Regions from separate parts of the Bacillus tequilensis genome, predicted to be linked through region 4. Evidence: predicted binding sites of a transcription regulator. Region 4 holds the regulator's gene; each other region holds the start of a gene.

Region 1 (5,221 bases), 830 kb from region 4:
AGGGCTGATCACGACGACTCGGTATTGTTTCGGAGAAAGCGGAACGATCATGACACCACCTTCTTCTGTGCAAAGGGACAGCACGCCTGACGGCGGAGGAGAATGGAGCGCCGCATCTGCAAGGGCAGCGGTGATGGTGCTGTCTGTTCCCGGAAACTCAATTTGCGCCTGTTTCCGGACGGTACTTCTGGCTCCATCGGCACCAACAGCAAACTGGCTTGTGACCGTCCGCACACTGCCGTCACGATCCTTGAAAATCGTTTGCACCTCTGCCCCGTTTTGCGTAACCGACAGCGCCTCTGCTCCTCGAAACACCTCTGCCCCCAAGCTTCGCGCATGTTCCTCAAGCAGCTGCTCTGTTTTAGCCTGCGGAAGCAAAAGCGTGTAAGGACAGCTCGTATCCATTGCAGAAAAATCAAGACGGGTATCCAGCATCGAAAAGTGCCCGGAAGGTATTTTGCTTCCTTTGGATACGAAACGCTCCAGCAGCCCTCTCATCTCAAGCAGCTCCAGCGTGCGGGGATGCAGCGTCAACGCCTTGGAATGCGGAACAGGCTTTTCAAGCCGCTCAATCACACATGTCTTCACCCCGGCTATCGCAAGCTCGGAAGCCAGCATAAATCCGACCGGCCCTCCCCCTATAATCACAGCTTCCACATTCATCGTGATCACTCCTTTTGTTTTACTTAAAACGATTATGAACCCTTTGAAAATAAACTCATATCAAATTATAAACATATTTTTGTTACATCCGTAACAATATTGATTATAGCTTCTTGCAAATTTTTCTTCAACACATTTTTCCAAACAACAACAAAAAAGACGCCCTTAATTGACGTCTTTTTATTCAGCATCGGAAATCACACCGACAATATTTTTTTCTCTGATCGGGCCAAAATGCCGGCTGTCGAAGCTGTATATGCGATTATCTCCAACGACAAAATATTGCCCTTTCGGCACCTTGCTTGTTCCTGTCACATCTTTCAAGGTAAAATCACCTGTTACATGGCTCCCGGCAGAAACAGACTTCAATTGCTTCAAAAATGGTTCAGCAACCCGCTTTCCGTTCACATACAGCTGATCATCTTTATATTTGATTGATTCACCGGGCAACCCGATTACCCGCTTAATCAGCACTTTTTGATCAGGGCCTTTAAAAAGGACAATATCAAAGCGATGGATGGTTTTAAATCGATGCGAAAATTTATTGACTAACAGTTCGTTCCCTTCCTGAAAGGTCGGGTTCATACTGACGCCTTCCACCTTGTAATCAATGAAGACGGCATTTTTAACCTGAATGACGAGAACGACGGACACTACACCGGCAAGAAACCAAAACCGTTTTTTCATGTTACTGTCTCCCTCCATCATGCTCATGCTGACTGGCTCTCACATGCAAATACCGCTCTACCTTTTTTCCGACATACCATAAGACAGTGATCACCAATACAGCAATGACCGTTCGAATCGGCTGTGTAATCAGTGCGTGCAGATCATATCCGATGAAGCTGATCATAAAAATCATGACAAGCTTTCCCGAGGCTGCCGCCAAAATAAACTGCCGCGTTCCGATCCTTGACAAACCCGCAACAACATTCACCGCCGCTGACGGTGTAAACGGAAAACAAAGCAGAAGAAACAAAGGACCAAAGCCGTGTCTTTCCACCCATACCATCAGCTTTCTGACCGACGGATGACTGCGGATAAATCCAAGCAATCTTCTCTGACCGTATTGACGGACGATCAAAAATACAAGAATAGATCCAGCAGTTGATCCCGCCCAAGACAGAATGAACCCTTCCCACAAGCCAAACGAATTCGTATTCGCCACCACAAACACAATCAGCGGCAAAAACGGGAGAAATGCTTCAATTAAAGGCAGCAGCACAGCAATAAGAGGACCGAAAGCCCTATAGCTTTGAAATAATTCAGTTACATGTTCTTGCGTGAAATAAGATAAAAAATGCTCCAACATTTATACTCCTTACCGGGTTTGTCTATCCTTATTCTACACATTATCAGCAGAAAACTAAAAAGTTTTGGTGATTTTTTCTGTCTTGAATCATTTCACCAGCCGATATAGAATATAAACAGAACAAACGTTCCCGAAAGAAGGAGTCAGCATGCCGCATCTGCAGGAGGAAAACTACAATTTAATTGAACGGGCGCTTTTTTTGCCCATGGCTATTACGATTTTTAACCGTGATCTCGCCGGAATTGAGGAAAGCACTTTAAAATTGAAACATCCCTATAAAAAGCTTATCAGCGAATCATTAAAAATAGCACAAAAGGATTTGATCGAGGTCAGAAAAGAGCTGCGAAAAAGAAAAATTGCAATTCACGAGGCGGAGCGCGATGAGGCCTTTACACTTTATGTATTTGTGATCGATCGTTATGAAGAAAAGCACCGCTATTTTAATCCGCGGATCCGTGAGCAGGTCAGTGAATTATTAACATACTATCTATTCGCCCCGGACAGGACCTGAGCCTTTTGGATCATACTGCTCCTTCCGCCTTCGGGCGATTCTATAAAAATTTCAGACAATTCACACTATACAATTAAAATAAATTTATTTATAATTCGTACCACAGCCTTTCACCCCAAAAAATGACATGTACTGTCATCTCGACGACAACATTTTCAGTACGGTCGGGCTTGTATACCCCACCCTAATTCGAAGGAGGATTTTATGAAACTGATTCACATTCTCGCCGCCTTGCCCTTTATCGGAATCTTACTCGGCACCCCTTTTGCAAATAAAGTGACCCCCTACGTGTTCGGCATGCCGTTTATCCTGGCCTATATTGTGATATGGGCTCTTTTGACCTCTGCGCTGATGGCAATTGTGTATGTCCTCGACAACGAAAATAAAAAGGAGGAAGCAGAATGAACGCAGCGCTCATCATCATTTTCGGCGTCCTGCTCTTAAGCATTTTTCTCGGCATACGCGCCCAAAAAGGAAAAGACATGAACCTTGAGCAGTGGACCGTTGGAGGCCGCGGCTTCGGAACCGTATTTGTTTTCTTATTAATGGCAGGCGAAATTTACACTACGTTTACGTTTCTCGGCGGCAGCGGCTGGGCTTACGGGAAAGGCGGGCCGGCCTTTTACATCATCGCCTACGGCTGTCTGGCCTATATCCTTTCTTATTGGCTCCTGCCGGCGGTTTGGACATACGCGAAACAGCATAAGCTGATGTCGCAGTCTGATTTTTTCACCAGAAAATATAACAGTCCGCTTCTTGGCGTTCTCGTCTCATTGGTAGGTATCGCCGCTCTTATTCCATATCTTGTGCTGCAGCTGAAAGGCCTTGGACTGATTGTATCGGAAACGTCATACGGCAAAATCTCTCCGGCCGCCGCCATCTGGATCGGAGCTGTTTCCATCACGGTTTATGTTATGGTTTCCGGCATTCACGGATCCGCTTGGATATCGGTTGTAAAAGACATCATGATTTTGGCTGTCGTTCTGTTTTTAGGTGTGTATTTGCCGATTCATTATTACGGCGGATTCCAAGACATGTTTCAGCAGATTGAAACGGCAAAGCCGGGCTTTCTGACGCTTCCGGAAACGGGGCAAAGTGCGGCGTGGTTCAGCTCCACCGTGCTCTTGACAGCGCTTGGGTTTTACATGTGGCCTCATACGTTTTCCGCTTCGTATTCAGCCGAAAACCCAAAAGTGTTTCGCAAAAACGCCATCATCATGCCTTTATACCAGCTGGTCCTGCTCTTCGTCCTTTTCGTCGGCTTTGCCGCTATTCTGCAAGTTCCGGGGCTGAAAGACGCAGACGGGGATCTATCGCTTTTGAGGCTGTCTCTGCAAACATTTGACCCTTGGTTTGTCGGGATTATCGGCGCTGCCGGATTGCTGACCGCGCTTGTGCCGGGGTCTATGATCTTAATGTCCGCCTCCACGCTGTTTGCAAAAAATGTGTACAAAGTGTTCGCACCCCGCACGACAGAACAGCAAGTCTCAATGCTTGCCAAATGTTTAGTTCCAGTGATCGCGCTGATTTCGGTGTACTTTACCTTCAGGGGAGGAAATACCATCGTTACGCTGCTATTAATGGGCTACAGCCTTGTCACACAATTATTCCCGGCTCTTTTGTTCAGTCTGTTCAAGCATAATATGGTGACGAAGCAAGGAGCTTTCTGCGGCATCATTACAGGTGTCGGAGCGGTTTCTTATATTACATTGACGGAAACGACGATTGGCACTTTAATTCCGGCGCTGCCGCAAGCAGCAAAAGACTTGAATGTCGGCATAGTCGCTCTGCTTTTGAACATGACGGTCATGGCGGCAGTAAGCTTGGCGACAAGAAAAACGAAAAGCGCCGCGGCTGATCAAGCGGCATAAATGAAAAAGCAATCTGAAATCAGATTGCTTTTTCTTCTTTAACGTTCGCAGGCGATTAAATCTTTATCGCGGTCTTTATTTTTATTGGCATCATAAAGCGTTTTAGAGACGTAAGGCTTGTACTTCGTTTTTCCGCCTTTATTTTTCACCTTCGACGTGCGGGCCACCCCGCCTTTATATACTTTGTTTAACTCCTTGCAGTTCTTATAAACCTTTACCTTTGTTTTAGCTTCCGCCACATGATCTGCTCCGTATGAAAAACCGAAAACGAGACCGAGTGACAGCAAAACCGCCGCCGTTTTCTTCATGACGATATACCCATCTCCCATCCAATATTTAGTTGTTTTATAGCTGGATTTATCATAATTCATACAATCTTATTTGACAAGATAAATATAGAAGTAAGTCTGTTTTTTTGTCTTTCAGCAGTCAAACTGCCAAAACATGTTTTTCTCTATATGCTGCGGGGGTACACGTACGAATATACACCAAACAGAATAGGAGCGTTGATGATGTCTGATTCAAACCTTAGCAATCCTTTAACAGCATTTTTTCACGATGAATTCCCTGAACAATATCAAGAACCGCCCGGCCTGCAAAAGAACATGAAGCCGGTGCCGGATTGCGGGGAAAAAAGCTATAAAGGAGCGGATAAACTGATTGGCCGAAAAGCGCTTGTCACCGGCGGCGATTCCGGTATTGGCCGCGCTGCCGCAATTGCTTACGCCCGGGAAGGCGCCGATGTGGCCATTAACTATTTGCCTGCGGAGCAGCCTGATGCCGAACAGGTAAAAGAACTGATAGAAGCAGAAGGACGAAAAGCAGTGCTGATCCCCGGAGACTTGAGCGACGAGTCCTTTTGCC
Region 2 (5,221 bases), 210 kb from region 4:
CGAATATTACGCCCTTCACGTCCAATGATACGCCCTTTCATCTCATCATTTGGAAGATTGACAACTGATACCGTTGTTTCGGCAACGTGGTCGGCTGCGCAGCGCTGTAAGGCGAGTGAAAGAATGTTTTTCGCTTTTTTATCCGCCTCTTCTTTCGCACGGTTTTCAGTTTCTTTTGTCATGATGGCGATGTCATGTGAAAGCTCGTTTTCAACCCGCTCAAGAATGATTTGTTTTGCTTCATCACGAGTCAGACTCGAAATTCGTTCCAACTCTGACTGCTGCATACGAATCATCTCATCCACTTTGCTTTCCATCTCTTCAATATGTTGTTGTCGTTCATTCAGAGAATGATCTTTCTTCTCCAACATCGCTTCCCGTTTATCGATCCCCTCATGTTTACGATCAAGGTTTTCCTCCTTCTGGAGTAAACGGTTTTCTTGTTTTTGAAGCTCATTTCGTCTTTCACGAACTTCCTGTTCAGCATCTATTCGAAGTTTGTGGATTTCGTCCTTTGCTTCAAGCAGAGCTTCTTTTTTCAGTGCTTCAGCATCACGCTTTGCATCTTCAAGAATTTGCTCGGCTGCACCGCGTGCGCCCGCAATTTTCGCTTCGGCAATGGTTTTACGAACAAAGTAGCCAACAACTAAACCGAGTAGAATCAGCAAAATGGAGATGAGAACCATCATAATTGGGGTCATACTTTCACCTCCTCTTGCTATGAACTTGGTTGTTGCTTAAATAAGTGTCGGCATGTACATTGTCTAGTTTTCTCAACATACAGAACCTTCACAGGGAATGAGTTTTTTCATCGCCCTTGTCAAGTTTAAATGGTTTAACAATCATGTTAAAAAAACAAATGTTACAACTTCATTGTAAATGTGTCGGAAATACTTGTCAAGCTTGCCATCTTAACGTTTACAGACCGGCTATCTTTTAACGTGACGAATGAATCCTTCAAAAGAAGATCACCGATCATTCTTGATTCAGAAGCTGGTATATTTTATTGTTCACTTGGCCCAATTTAGCATTATTTTGAATGTTTGAGAACAAAATAACAACGGTTTGTCCAGATTTGCTAAAGCTGTTCAGGATATTAAAGCCCGGCATGACGCCATGGTTTGAATAGCTTCCGGGAGCAACATAAAATCCCATGCCGTATGTGGAGCTGCTCCCCGGCGTAAACATCTTTTCGTAGCTTTTTTGCGAATAGAGTTTGCCGTCTATCAGCGCTCGGTCGAACTTATACATATCTATAGCGCTCATATAAATATCACCGGCTCCATACAGCTGAGATAGATCGGGTATATACGGTGTAACCGTTTTGCCGCTATTCAGCTTATAACCGACAGCAGAATAGGGTTCTTTATCATACGTTTTGTAAAAGCCTGCATGCGTCATTCCGGCCGGTTTAAAAATATGATTCGTTATGTATTGTTCATAGGACTCGCCGCTTACTTCAGCAACGATATAAGCGAGAACAGAATAGTTGGAGTCTTTATAGTCCCACACGCCTGGCTGACGTTTGATTCCCTGTCGTTCTATGTCTTTTATTAAATCGTCCGGTGTAATTGCGCCGTTTCCTTCAATATGTCCGTTTATTCCCGATGTATGTGTAAGCAGATTTTTCAAAGTAATCGTTTGTCCGTTAGGGAAATTAGGTAAATACGTACTTACCGGATCACTTGTCTGCAGTTTCCCTTTTTCCTCAAGCTGTAAAATAGCGGTTGCGATCAGCGCTTTTTGTGATGAACCGACATAGTAAGATGTCAACGGATTATTTTGAATGTGCTGTTTACGATCTGCATACCCAAACCCTTTATTTGTTATGACTTCTCCATTTCTGACAATCACGGCTGTTCCGCTGAATCCGATCTCTTTTAAATAATTGCTTATTTTTTGATTACGGTCCACTGTTTTGATTTGTTTATCTGTTTTTTCAGCTTTTTTCTTTTTGACCGCTTTTTTCTGATCGGTACCTGTGGCTGCTGCAGTTGCTTGAGACGGCTTGTTCTCTTCACTATCTCGCTGAAGCGCATTCCAAATCATAAAGCAAATCATTACTGCGATAAGACCAAGCAAAAGTTTGGCTCTATTATTTAGTTTTTTCCGTCTGCGTTTCGCAGTTCTTCTGCGGGTTGGGCTTGTCATTCATTTTTTCCTCCCGAAATAAATTCCATTTTGCACACGTTTTGTTAGACGAATAAAACACTGAAAAAGTTGTTAATCAAAGCAATATTTTTATCGTTTTTTTTTAAAAATACAAAAAGGCTGAGTTTTACACTCAGCCTTTTGTATCATTTCAAACTTATTTTATTTTTATTCTTCAAATTCGAGTTCTTCTTGTGCATCTTCAGCTTGCTTCTGCACTGCTCCATGATTGTCCAAACCGTAATGTTCGCGAATTTGCTCCTGGATCATCAGCATGATATCTTTATTTTCTTTCAAGAATTGCTTTGCATTTTCACGGCCTTGGCCAAGACGCTCTTCTTCATAAGAGTACCATGAACCGCTTTTTTGCACGATATCAAGTTCAGTTCCAAGATCAATGATTTCGCCTTCTTTTGAAATGCCTTCTCCATACATAATGTCAACCTCGGCTGTACGGAACGGCGGAGCCACCTTGTTTTTCACGACTTTGATTTTCGTTTTGTTCCCCATTACGTCGTTGCCTTGTTTCAGCTGTTCAGCACGGCGCACTTCAAGACGTACGGAAGAGTAGAATTTCAGCGCACGGCCGCCAGGAGTTGTTTCCGGGTTCCCGAACATAACGCCTACTTTTTCACGAATTTGGTTGATGAAAATCGCGATTGTCTTCGATTTGTTAATGGCCCCTGAAAGCTTTCGGAGCGCTTGAGACATTAAGCGCGCTTGTAAACCGACATGTGAATCTCCCATGTCGCCTTCAATTTCCGCTTTCGGAACGAGAGCCGCCACAGAGTCGATAACAACAATGTCAACTGCACCGCTTCGAACCAACGCTTCCGCGATTTCAAGCGCCTGCTCGCCTGTGTCAGGCTGAGACAGTAAAAGCTCTTCGATGTTGACACCGAGCTTTTGCGCGTATACCGGATCTAACGCATGTTCCGCATCGATAAACGCAGCTTGTCCGCCCTGCTGCTGAACCTCAGCAATCGCATGAAGCGCCACAGTTGTTTTACCTGAACTTTCAGGACCGTATACTTCAATAATCCGTCCGCGCGGATATCCGCCAATTCCCAGTGCCGTATCAAGAGCGAGGGAGCCGCTTGGGACAGTAGAAATTCTTGTATCTGTCTTTTCTCCCAGTTTCATAATGGAACCTTTGCCGAACTGTTTTTCTATTTGTTTAAGAGCCATATCTAAGGCTGCCTGACGATCACTCATTCTATTTTTTCCTCCTTTATGTTACCACTACATATACTATACCCTGTTTGAAGGGATTTGCCAAGAAAAAAGCGAACGCATATTCGGAATTTTCTTGGCGTGATTTCTATCAAAATATCATAATGCATCAGAGAAATCACGTTTTTTTAGGAGGATCCTGTGCTGAAAATATTATTTTTGCTCTAAAAGCTTCAAGATTAAATGACAGCCGTATTTAGCGCCGCGTTTTCTGATTCCCGTTCTGGAACCCGCAAAGTGAAACTCGTGAACCTCTTCTTTTCCATTTGCTGCAATGCCGATAAACACATGCCCAGGTTCATGTCCTTCTTGAGTATCAGGTCCTGCTACACCGGTAAAGCTGATGCCGATATCGCTGCCCGTGAGCTTTTGAACGCCCTTTGCCAGCTCTGATGCGCACTCCTTGCTGACCGCGCCAAATCGATCTAATGTTTCCTTCTTGACGCCCAGCACGTTCTGCTTTACGTCGTTTGTATAGCAAACCACACCGCCGGCAAATAATGTTGAAGCACCGCTAAGATCTGTCAGCCATTCAGAAAACAGCCCGCCGGTAAAGCTTTCCGCCGCGGAAATCGTAATGCCTTTTTCCTTACATGCTTTAGAGAGCTCTGTTACAAGAGAAGTATCGTCGTATCCATAGAAAAATTCACCGACACGTTCTAAGATAACGGCCTCTGTTTCTTTCAACAGACGCTCTGTTTCCTTTTCGTCAGCATGCTTGGCTGTCAGACGCAGCGTCACCTCTCCATCGGCCGCCAAAGGAGCGATTGTCGGGTTGGTTTGCGCATCAATAATATCTTCCAAATCAGCTTCAAGCTGAGATTCACCGATACCGAAAAAGCGAAGAACGGTTGATACAATTTTTTCATTTGAGCCCATCTTTTTCAGCAGAAGAGGCTTTGCCTCGTTTTCAAACATTGGACGCAATTCGCTTGGCGGTCCAGGGAGAAGCATATAAAAACGGGATTCATGCTCGATGAGCATTCCCGGTGCCATTCCAAAGTGATTCGCCAATACATCAGATCCTTCGATCACAAGCGCCTGTTTTCGGTTATTAGGCGACATCGTGCGTTTTGTTCGTTTGAAATAATCTTCTATGGATTGGAATGCCTCATCATTTAACGCAAGCGGACGTCCGAGCGCATTTGCAATCGTTTCTTTCGTCAGATCATCTTTTGTCGGCCCGAGACCTCCTGAAAAAATAATGAAGTCAGAGCGTTCTTCAGCGATGCGGATAACCTGCTTCAACCGCTCCGGGTTATCTCCGACTGCTGTATGATAAAATACGTTCACGCCGATTTCAGCCAGCTCTTTACTAATAAATTGAGCATTTGTATTGGCGATCTGGCCGAGTAACAGCTCTGAACCGACTGCAATAATTTCAGCTTTCTTTGGAAATTCCATGACGTTAGTCCTTCTTTCTTAGTTAGATGTTTTTAGCGCTTCCCAGTTTTTAGAGAAATATTCCCCCCCTGAGACAACAGTGAAAAATACAGCTACCCACAGCGCTAAGTCAGCGAACGGGAATGACACGAGCTCAAACGGAAGGTTATGAAGAAGCAATGCTGAAACCGCAATAATTTGCGCCCAGGTTTTAATTTTACCAAGCATATTAGCAGCCACGACTTCTCCTGTCCCGGCTAAGACAAGCCTTAAACCTGTCACGGCAAACTCCCGGCTGATAATCACAATGACCATCCAGGCTGGAGCAAGATCAAATTGAACAAGAATAATTAACGCTGCGGATACAAGCAGTTTGTCCGCAAGCGGATCAAGAAATTTCCCGAAGTTTGTCACGAGATTCAGTTTTCGTGCATAATACCCGTCCACCCAGTCT
Region 3 (5,221 bases), 460 kb from region 4:
ATCGTTTTGTTGCCCTTTTCAATGTTAAAACCCAATTTGGTGTGATACGCGATTGATACCTTATTCATCGGTGAAGTGACGCACTTGACCCGGGTGCAGCCTCTTTGCTTTACTTTTTCAATAAAGACATCATATAATTGTTTTCCAATTTGCATTTTTCTGAAATCCGGATGCACACCGGAAAAATGAATGTATGCCGTTTCAGGGTCTGATTGCGATTGAAATCCGATTAAAAATCCGGTCATGCTGTTATATTCAGATGTAATAAAGCTTGTGTCCTGAAAGTGCTCAAAAAATAGTCTCGGCAATTTTTCTTTCATCTGCCTGCCGCCCCACCATTCATTCAATACAGACGTTACCATTTCATAATCTGAAGACGTGATTGTTCGAATATCCATTACGATTTGATCTCCCTCCGTCTGGCAAAACGAATGTCAGCTCTTTTTTTCTCACAATATAAAAATTATATTTTGCCTGGCTGGAATTGTAAATGCCTTCTTTCCTTTATCATACATCTGCAGATTTGTTTAATATTTTTACACATATTCTCCCTCCTGTGCAGGAGGGAGAGACTTTACAGCACAATATCAAGCACCTGATCAAGCTTCAGTTTATAAAGCCGATCTTCGTCTCCTTTTATCCATACTGTTTTTTCAAACTCTTCATACCGGCAGATTTTCCCGGTGCAGCGGACAATTTCACCGTCCTGAAAGCAGCTGACAGTGATATTCTGAGCGAACTCCATCGCGGCACAAAGCGTTTGATTCATTTCCTCCAGCTTATCACGATCAAGAATCGGCTTTTGCAGCTTCTGTTTATGTCGCTTTCTCTCAAGCAGGCTTTGCTTATGTTCCGGCAGAAACATCCTGCTCCCTTCCCACAGCAGGTTGCCTCTTTTTAAATGGTCGTTCATTTATAGTGCCCTCCTATTTTAGCCGCACGTTCAAATGCCTGGCCTGCCGCTGTCAGTGATGCCGCTCTGACGATTGCTGTGTCGCCGAATCGGTTTTTAATGCCGTCCATCACATAGCCGAGGCTCATTTTTTTTGCATAATCCTGAAATAAATTAAGCTGCCATACGTCATCAGATGAGAGCTGAGACAGATTGACTCCGAGGCGGCGGACAGGCTTCCCGTCCCAAAATCTAAGAAACAGCCCGTATACAGCCTCATATACGTCCTGTGTTGAATTCGTCGGCTCCGCCAGCTTCACTTGCCGATTGAAGCCCGTCGGCCAGTCAAAATCAGCCCCCCGGCAGCTCACGGACACCGTCTGTCCCATTACTCCGGCGTTTCGGCTTCGCCTGCACACTTCTTCACTCAGCTCCAGCAGCACGACTTTGATTTCTTTGTCAAAGTGTTCATAGTCTCTCGGGAGAGTCATTCCATGGCCGATCGCTTTTTGTCCGTCCAGAGATGAAGTTGACACAGGGGAATAGTCGATCCCGTTCGCCGTCATCCACAGCACGTGGCCGTTAATGCCCCATTTCTTTTTTAAAAGATCAAGCGGAAAATCCGCAAGCCCGCCGATCGTGCTGATGCCCATTCGGGTTAAATGATGCTTCATGCGGCTCCCGACGCCAAACATGCTGCCCACCGGAAGCGGCCACATATCGGTTTTTATATTTTCTTTCGTTAAGGTAAAAATACCGTTCTTATTCTTTTTGGCAAAATTGTCGCACGCGATTTTGGCTAGCGCTTTATTAGGACCGATTCCGACCCGCGCATAAATGCCGATCTCCCGCATGATTCTGCCCTGAATGCTTTTTGCGATCTCTTCCGGCGTCCCAAACAGCTTCTGGCTGCCTGTAATGTCCATGAACTGTTCATCGATGGAATACGGTTCTACAAGGTCCGTATATTCCTCTAAAATGGCCGTGATTTGCAGTGATACATCAATATACCGCTGCATACGGGGCCGGAGCACAACAGCTTCAGGGCACTTTTCTTGCGCCTCCCACAGCCGAGAGGCATTCGTGACGCCCTTTTGTTTCGCCAGCGGGCAGGCAGCCAATACGACTCCGCCCCTTTTTTTAGGATCACCCGAAACAATGACGGGCCTATTTTTCAAATGTGGATTTTCCGCTTTCTCTACAGATGCATAAAACGATTGCATGTCAACGAGAAAAATCACTTTTTCTTTCATCATACACACCTCTAAAAAAGAACTTATGTTCGTTTTTCTATTATATGCGAAAGTATGTTCGTTTTATACTGGTAAATGATTCTTGTCTGACAGAAAATATGATCCCAGGGTTTGAGAGAAGAGAAACATTTAGTAGAATAAAAGTGAAGCATAAAGATAGGAGAGTCATGATGGAGAAATTTGTCGAAAAAATGCTGGGACAGGCCCTGCGCCAATATGGGAGAAATGTTGCCATAGATCCGTTAAGTCCGTATGAAAAACAAAGCCTGATAGCCGCCTTAAAAGAAAGACAGAATGAAGAACCCGATGAAGATCTGTATGCGCATATAGAAGATATCATTTATGACTATGTCACAAACCAAGGACTGTTCTCTTAAAAGCAGGCACACCGCATAGCGCCCCGAATCTGACTGTCAGTTTTTCAGCAGCTGATGCGGCTTGCCTTTGAAAAACACCGCCGGGATCACAAATAACAGTTTCAGGCGGCCTACGGCAGAAAATCTTGCCGAGAAAACAAAGCTGGATGTGTTCACGCTATAGATTCATACGGCTTGCCAATGTCCCTGCGGAGAATGCTCCCTCAAAACGTTTGGAAAGCCCCGGCCTCTCCTTCTGTCACGCGGCTCTAGTCGGTTCGCGCGCGTAAATCTTGATTTCAGGTCTGTCATCACTGAGCATTACCGAAACCCAATCCGTATCCTGACGTGTTACACCGACTGACTTTCATGCATCAAAAGACATTCGTATCCTTCCATACTCTGACTAGTTGCTTGAAAATGCGCGGCATTCAGCATCAATTCATATTGTGTTTCCACACATAGATAAGAGTCGAACGTATCGGCACTCTCCCTTCGAATGCTTTAAACGATGTCACCCCATCCTCCACACACGGTTTATTCCAATCCATACATCAGACATGTTTTATAGTAAATGTCAATGACAAAATATTTTGAATTCCCATTGGATAAGGAAATAATTTCATATATGATAGAAAATGATCTTACATATAGGAGAGAATCAGATTCATGAAGAAATGGAAAGATATCCACCCCATCAGCTGGACAATTATAATCGGTACTATTTTCGGCAGGATGGCCACATCGATGAGCATCCCATTTTTAGCGATTTATTTAACAGCCGTCCAAGGCGCATCAGCATCCTACGCCGGGCTGGTCATCGCCGCAAGCTCGTCAGTCGGCATCCTTGCAAGCTTTTACGGCGGATATATCTCGGACAAATTCGGCAGAAAAAACATGATGCTTGTGTCCATTTTCGGCTGGATGCTGGTATTTGCAGGATTTGCGGCGGCCTCTCATTTGTGGATGTTTTTTGTGGTCAACGCATTAAACGGCCTTTGCAAATCATTGTTTGAGCCCGCTTCAAAGGCGCTGCTGTCTGATATGACAGAAGAAAAAACGAGACTGCTCGTATTTAATTTGCGCTACGCAGCCATTAATATCGGCGTTGTCTTCGGACCGGTGCTCGGCCTGTATTTTGGCTCGTCGCAATCGACCGCACCCTTTTTGGTTCCTGCCATTATTTACGGGCTATACGGCCTAGTGCTCGCCGCGCAATTTAAAAAGCATCCATCTTCATCAGGCTCAGACCAATCCCGAAATATGAGCGTGCGGGAAGCGTTTATGGTGACGCAAAAGGATCATCTTTTTACAATTGCTCTGGTCGGCATCGCGCTATGCACCTTCGGCTACTCACAATTCAGTTCGACATTCCCGCAGTATATGGCGCAGAACCCCTTGATCAGCAATGGAACGAAGCTGTATGGGTTGATGCTGACATTAAACGCAATCGTTGTGCTGGCCACGCAATTTCCCATCGTCCATTTCGCAAAACGGTTTTCGCCGCTTTGCTCCCTAATGCTCGGCAATGTGATGGTGAGTATCAGCATGGCCATTTTCACCATATCACATGGTGTTTCATCGCTTGTGATGATTGTGGTCACATTCACAATCGGCGAAGTGCTTTTATTCTCAATGATGGATTTGTTTGTAGACCAGATTGCAAAACCGGGTTTAAAAGGCACTTATTTCGGGGCAATCGGGTTTTCACAGCTCGGAAACGTCATCGGCCCCTGGGTCGGTGGCATATGTATAGACCTGTTTGGCGCAGGCCGGCCGATTTTTATTTTTTCTGTCCTGAGCGGCATCACCCTGCTCGGCCTGCCATTTTTAGCGTTCGCCTATCGGCAGATGAAAACGGAAATGACAAAACACCGGTCCGCTCTGGAAAAATCGCTTTAACCAAAAAACGGGGGAGAACCAATCTCTCCCGTTAAAAATGAGGTGATGAATATGATGTATCGTGTTCGCCGCTGTTACCTTTGCAGCTGTGACAAGCTTCAAGTACGCGGAGAACCGAAAAGCGAAGCTGGCAAAAATCATGATCAATCGCTTGGGGCAACGAGCTCTACCTTTATCCGATCCGGATCCTCACAATAGACCGCATAATGCCCCTCTCCTCCGGCAAAAGGGTGCCTGTCTCGGTACAACACACAATAGCCTTTTGCCATCAATTTTTCGGTCATCAGGTCAACTTGAAGCTTGGATTCAGCGTGAAATGCGAGATGGTTCAGCCCGACACGGCCTCTGTGGTATTCCGGTTCTAGAAATCGCTCTTTCGCCTGTACAATCACAAGGTAAAAACGGTCTTTCTTCCAGCTGATGCCTGAGTCCCATTTTTGATATTCTTTATAGCCAAGTTCTTTTAAGAACCAGCCCCAAAATCGTCGAGACACTTCCAAATCAGAGACATACAGTTCGATATGATGCACGATATCACACTCTCCTTACCAGCACTTCTTCAACCTTATGCCCCTCTCCCTTACGCAAAATGAGATCCGACCTGAATTTAGTCGGCAGGATATTTTCATATAAGTTCGGCCGGTTGACACTCTCCCAAATCGAGGCTGCCATTTCATCAGCCTCCTGATCAGACAAGTCTTTAAATTTATGAAAATAAGAGTCGGGATTTTGAAAAGCTGTTTCCCGGAGCAGACGAAAACGCTCTAAATACCAAGTGAAAATCCGGCTTTCCTCCGCATCCACATAAATCGAAAAAT
Region 4 (5,221 bases):
CTTTGATTGCCAGCTCAAGCTGTTCAGCAAGTTCAGGATAAATTTCTTTATATTTAGCGAATTGGGCATTCCATTCCTGTTCCTTTTTCTCGCCAGATTCTTTAACCTCTGCTGCGAAATGCTCATATACTTCAGACGGAACGTAGAAATCTTCTTCATACGTCCACGCGTAAGCTTCTTTTGTTAATTTGCTTTCCTCTTTACCAAGCGGCGCGCCGTGAACACCGGATGTACCGGCACGGTTAGGTGATCCGAATCCAATTGTCGTTTTCACTTCAATTAATGTAGGTTTCTTTTCATTTTGGCGTGCTTTTTCGATTGCCGCTGTTAATTCTTTAATGTTGTTTCCATCCTCAACATAGAGAACTTCCCAGTTCATTGCTTCAAAGCGCTGTTTTACGTTTTCAGAGAATGAACGGTCGAGATCTCCGTCGAGTGAGATGTCATTAGAATCGTATAAAACGATCAGACGTCCAAGCTGGAGATGGCCTGCAAGTGAAGCGGCTTCAGAAGAAATCCCTTCCATTAAGTCACCATCACCGCAAATGCTGTATGTATAATGATCGACTACGTTAAATGAATCGCGGTTGTAAGTTTCCGCTAAATGGCGTTCAGCAATAGCCATACCGACCGCCATAGCAATCCCTTGGCCGAGCGGACCTGTTGTTGCATCTACACCGGCAGTATGTCCGAATTCCGGATGTCCAGGTGTTTTGCTGCCCCACTGGCGGAATCCCTTAAGATCTTCAATACTAAGATCAAACCCGCTTAAATGAAGCATGCTGTATAAAAGTGCTGATCCGTGTCCGGCGGATAAAACAAAACGATCACGGTTAAACCAGCCAGGGTTTGCCGGACTTACGTTCATAAATTTTGTCCACAGCGTGTATGCCATAGGAGCGGTCCCCATTGGCATCCCAGGGTGACCAGAGTTTGCTTTTTCAATAGCGTCTATTGACAGTGTGCGAATGGTAGCAACTGATTTTTTTTCAATTGTATCCATAAAAATCCCCTTCCTTATGTGTTGTACCCTTACATCATAAATGTCTGACGACTTTTTCTCAACTGTTTCAGCTTAAATTTGAGAGAAACTTGTTGAATCTTGTCACATGAGAGATTTGCTTATAGTATATACAAAAGAGGAATACGATATTGCCGTATTCCTCTTATATTAGTTAAGTTTATTATTTCTTTTTTCTCTTTTTAGCTTTTCCGGTGTTACATCATTGCCTTCCGGGTCAATGATTTTCACACTCTTTAACGTGTTTTTCATAGAAGAACGAAAACCTTTCAGGTACTCTTGACGGAGCTGCTGCTGTTCGGCTTTTTCTTCATCTGTTATAACGCCAACTTTGGCTTTGGCAGCAAGTTCATTAATTCTGGCAATTTTTGCGTTTGAAATCATGTTAAACTCCTTTATGCATTTTGTCTATATAGTACTAGATCAAACCGAGTTTTACAACTGATTCACTGTGCTGTCTCTTCATTCTCTATGTATTCCTGAAACCGCCGATGGACTGTCGCTTTAGAGACATCGTAGCCAAATCCTCTTAGCGTAGCCGCGATTTCTGCAAACGTCAGTTTATTCGCTCTGAGGCGGACGATCTCTGAAATGGGAACTTCAATTCTTTCTTTTCCACTGTTTTCATGTTGGTTTTTTAGGTTTTTTTGCGGTTTAAAACCGTTTTTCACTGCCCGTTTCATTCCCCGCTTGATTTTCATGTTGTGAATTTTCCGCTGATACTCTTCCACAATGCTGACGATCTCCAGCACCATCGAGTCAGCCTCCGATAACTCCAGTTCACCTCTGTGAGCCGTTGTATAAACTTTCACACCCTCTCTGTAAATACAATGAAGCAGTGCGATTTTTGCGTTTCCCCGCCCGAGCCTTGTCTCATCCTGAACCAAAATAACATCAATTCCAGCATTCTTGATCTCATCAAGCAGTTCAAATACACCATCCCGATCCATCTCATATCCGCTGGCTTTTTCAGAAATCACTTTGACCACTTCCATTCCGTTCTCCTCTGCAATGGCCGTAAGCTCCTCCTCCTGCCGCTTTAATGATGTTTCCTGCTGTTCTTTATTTGTACTTACGCGGGCATAAATGAGTGCTTTCATTTATTCTATCTTTCCTCTCTATCTTACAGTTGCCAATTCATATGCATCCTGATGTTTCTTTTCCAACGGAATTACTAACTCATCTCCCGGCTGGATATCAGACGTCTGAAGATGATTTTTATCAGCTATCCATTCAATAAAATCACTTTTGTTTATCTTTTTTGTATCTGCTACCTGATCAGCAATTGACCAAAGTGTGTCGCCCTGCTGGACTTCTATTTTAACATACTGATTAAGCTCCTGGCCGCTGCTTGTATATGACAGCAATAGGATAACCGCGCTCAAAATCACTGTGAACAGACCGACAAAAATAATAGATTCTTTATTCATGATCATAACCTCCGACAGGAATGTTTGTTCGCTTTTTATAGTTTCAGTATATACGAACAAACGTTTCTGTCAATTATTTTTTCGAACCTATGTTTGTACTGAAAGGAAAATCATGCTATAATCTTCTTAAAATCGACGTTTTGAGGTGCGAAAAATGACGAAGCTATCAAAAAGGCAACTTGATATCCTCAGTTTTATTAAAGCAGAGGTTAAATCAAAAGGATATCCGCCTTCCGTGAGAGAAATCGGAGAGGCTGTCGGGCTTGCGTCCAGTTCAACTGTCCACGGCCATTTGGCCCGTTTGGAAACAAAAGGGCTGATCAGACGGGATCCGACAAAACCCAGAGCAATAGAAATACTTGATGAAGAAGTAGACATTCCGCAAAGCCAGGTCGTTAATGTACCGGTCATCGGGAAAGTCACTGCGGGTTCTCCTATTACAGCAGTAGAAAATATCGAAGAATATTTTCCGCTCCCTGACCGTATGGTTCCCCCGGACGAGCATGTGTTTATGCTGGAGATTATGGGAGACAGTATGATTGACGCCGGTATTCTCGATAAGGATTATGTCATCGTTAAACAGCAAAATACTGCTAACAACGGGGAAATAGTAGTTGCGATGACAGAAGATGATGAAGCTACGGTAAAACGTTTCTATAAAGAGGATACCCACATTCGTTTACAGCCAGAAAACCCAACGATGGAACCTATCATTTTGCAAAATGTCAGCATTCTAGGCAAGGTGATTGGCGTTTTCAGAACGGTCCATTAACCTACTGATCTATTATTATGAAATAACCCCCTCTTCCTTTACGGAGAGGGGGTTTATTGTTCAAAAAAGCAGACTTGCCCTGATTTTTAAGAGCGAGCCTGAATAGGAGGAAAAAGAACATCATGTTTACACCATAATTATCCACCAAACAATTGTTGAAGTCAAGAAAATTTCTTTCCTTTAGGAAACTTTTATCAGAATGCTATCTGTTTAAATAATTAGACGACATCTTCTTAAAAACGTTTCATTCTTTTAGGGCGTGGAATGTTTAGGCTTAAAGTTGATTTAAGGAGCGTGAAAATTCTATTGTAATGAAAATTTAGTACATAGTATAGTTAGTTTATTCCACTCTGAAAAAAGCTCACTCTCCTTTATCATTGAAAGCTTAACAGACGTCAATATTTTCACTTTAGCACCCGTCAGTGCTTTGATTTTAGTTCCAGACTTTATTCTAAATGACATCATAAAATCGTTAATACGCGTGAAGGATCATGCTATAACTTTGCTCATTCATAAAAATCCATATGCGTTTTTTCCTGTTTATAATAACGGAGCCTGTCTTGAAGGGTCCCGGTATGAAATTCAAATTTATGGCCGTCAGGGTCGGTAAAATAAATCGATTTGCAATCACGATCATCTCGTTCCCTGCCAGGCAGAATATTGACATGAAGCCTTTTTAATTTTTCTGACATTTCCTCAAACTCATCATCCTGAATAGTAAAAGCAATATGGGTATAGGACGCCTTGATGTCATTTCTCGGAATATCAGGTTCTTCATTAAGCGCAAGCCAGATGCCATTTAAATCAAAATACGCTGTCGTTCTACCCTTTACCAGAAGCTTGACATCAAACACGTTTTGATAAAAATCAATCGATGTATCCAGCTGAGAAACTGAAAATAACAAGTGATTGATCCCTTTTATCTTCACAAATCATTCCCCCTTGAAAGCTGATCATCCTTATGTACGGCTTTTTTTCAAAAAAGTTTCGTGCAGCCAGCAAAAATACAAGTATAAACAAAATTGGATTGTTCAAAATAATGACTGTAACAGCGATGTCCTTTATGGATTCAATCCTACTTATGGTTATAATTTGTTTACTGCCAACGGTTTTCCTCAAAAATACAATTTAGGTGGTCAAATGAAACATATCATTGCTCTCGCTTCAAAGATTGCTTTCACACTTGCTCTTTTATATGTGATTTTGGATAGAGTTTATCACGCTCCCTTTTTAAGTGTGATGTTTATTGCACTTTTCTTAGGTTTTGTGTCATACCTGTCCGGGGACATGCTCGTCCTGCCGAGAACAAACAATATTACAGCTTCCTTAGCTGACTTTGGACTTTCATTCGTTATTCTTTGGGTTTTTGTTTTAGCCCAAACAAGGAATGATTTCCCACCGTTTGCAGCCGCTCTTCTTTCCGCTGCCTGTCTTACTGTTTTCGAATATTTTTTTCATCGGTATTTGCTGAAAAATGTGCTGGATGAAACCTTTCGAAATGAACTATCAGCCAGAGATAACACGCTGCAGTATCAAACTGAAGCCGCAGACGAGCTGTTTCCTGACGTGACGAATGAGAATGATAAGGAATAGGAGGCAATAAGCCTGCCTCCTATTTTTCAGTAGTTACTTTTCAGAAAGCGGGATATCACTTCAGTAAAATCATAAAACCTCTCATTTTGAGTAACAGATCTGCTTTTTAAAGAAAAAACGCCGAACAAAGATCTTCTAAATCCTGTGCTCATTTCTAATTGGATACTCAGACCTGTTTTTGATTGATTTGCGATGTTATTCGGGCTTACGCCAGCATGCGGGTGATCCGTACTGAGCAATATAGCAGGTAAACCGGCATGTTGCAGTTTTTCAACTAAATCTGCCGCTCTTACGCGATCTGTACCGCCTACTTCGATCTGCTGATCTTTGTCTGCATACCCGTGCAATGAAATAACATATTCATGACTTCCCGTCATCTTCAGGGCCTGAGGCTCATCAAATTGT

The links. Region 4 encodes LexA, which represses DNA repair genes until DNA is damaged. Its sites were predicted from a motif close to CGAACATATGTTCG; they were not measured.
Region 1: G4P54_RS05565 (YhjD family protein) is a predicted target of LexA. The motif match lies at 2,093-2,106, and genes of this name have one in related genera.
Region 2: recA (recombinase RecA) is a predicted target of LexA. The motif match lies at 3,439-3,452, and genes of this name have one in related genera.
Region 3: G4P54_RS12460 (DNA polymerase IV) is a predicted target of LexA. The motif match lies at 2,193-2,206, and genes of this name have one in related genera.

What each region holds. Positions count from the first base shown of each region.
Region 1 is NZ_CP048852.1:1,050,577-1,055,797, reverse strand. It holds gene G4P54_RS05580 (monooxygenase) at 1-669, opposite strand, end outside; gene lepB (signal peptidase I) at 844-1,350, opposite strand; gene G4P54_RS05570 (TVP38/TMEM64 family protein) at 1,352-1,975, opposite strand; gene G4P54_RS05565 (YhjD family protein) at 2,124-2,486, shown strand; gene G4P54_RS05560 (DUF3311 domain-containing protein) at 2,691-2,891, shown strand; gene G4P54_RS05555 (sodium:solute symporter family protein) at 2,888-4,357, shown strand; gene G4P54_RS05550 (excalibur calcium-binding domain-containing protein) at 4,396-4,665, opposite strand; gene G4P54_RS05545 (SDR family oxidoreductase) at 4,870-5,221, shown strand, end outside.
Region 2 is NZ_CP048852.1:1,670,403-1,675,623, reverse strand. It holds gene rny (ribonuclease Y) at 1-701, opposite strand, end outside; gene G4P54_RS08850 (serine hydrolase domain-containing protein) at 976-2,151, opposite strand; gene recA (recombinase RecA) at 2,320-3,366, opposite strand; gene G4P54_RS08840 (competence/damage-inducible protein A) at 3,538-4,788, opposite strand; gene pgsA (CDP-diacylglycerol--glycerol-3-phosphate 3-phosphatidyltransferase) at 4,807-5,221, opposite strand, start outside.
Region 3 is NZ_CP048852.1:2,336,560-2,341,780, forward strand. It holds gene G4P54_RS12450 (GNAT family N-acetyltransferase) at 1-398, opposite strand, end outside; gene G4P54_RS12455 (YolD-like family protein) at 575-913, opposite strand; gene G4P54_RS12460 (DNA polymerase IV) at 910-2,148, opposite strand; gene G4P54_RS12465 (YqzH family protein) at 2,316-2,522, shown strand; gene G4P54_RS12470 (MDR family MFS transporter) at 3,171-4,403, shown strand; gene G4P54_RS12475 (VOC family protein) at 4,547-4,933, opposite strand; gene coaA (type I pantothenate kinase) at 4,938-5,221, opposite strand, start outside.
Region 4 is NZ_CP048852.1:1,877,725-1,882,945, reverse strand. It holds gene tkt (transketolase) at 1-1,003, opposite strand, end outside; gene G4P54_RS10225 (DUF896 domain-containing protein) at 1,172-1,405, opposite strand; gene G4P54_RS10220 (YneB family resolvase-like protein) at 1,468-2,121, opposite strand; gene yneA (cell division suppressor protein YneA) at 2,140-2,457, opposite strand; gene lexA (transcriptional repressor LexA) at 2,606-3,223, shown strand; gene fosM (FosM family fosfomycin resistance protein) at 3,730-4,152, opposite strand; gene G4P54_RS10200 (YndM family protein) at 4,364-4,816, shown strand; gene G4P54_RS10195 (gamma-polyglutamate hydrolase PghL) at 4,843-5,221, opposite strand, start outside.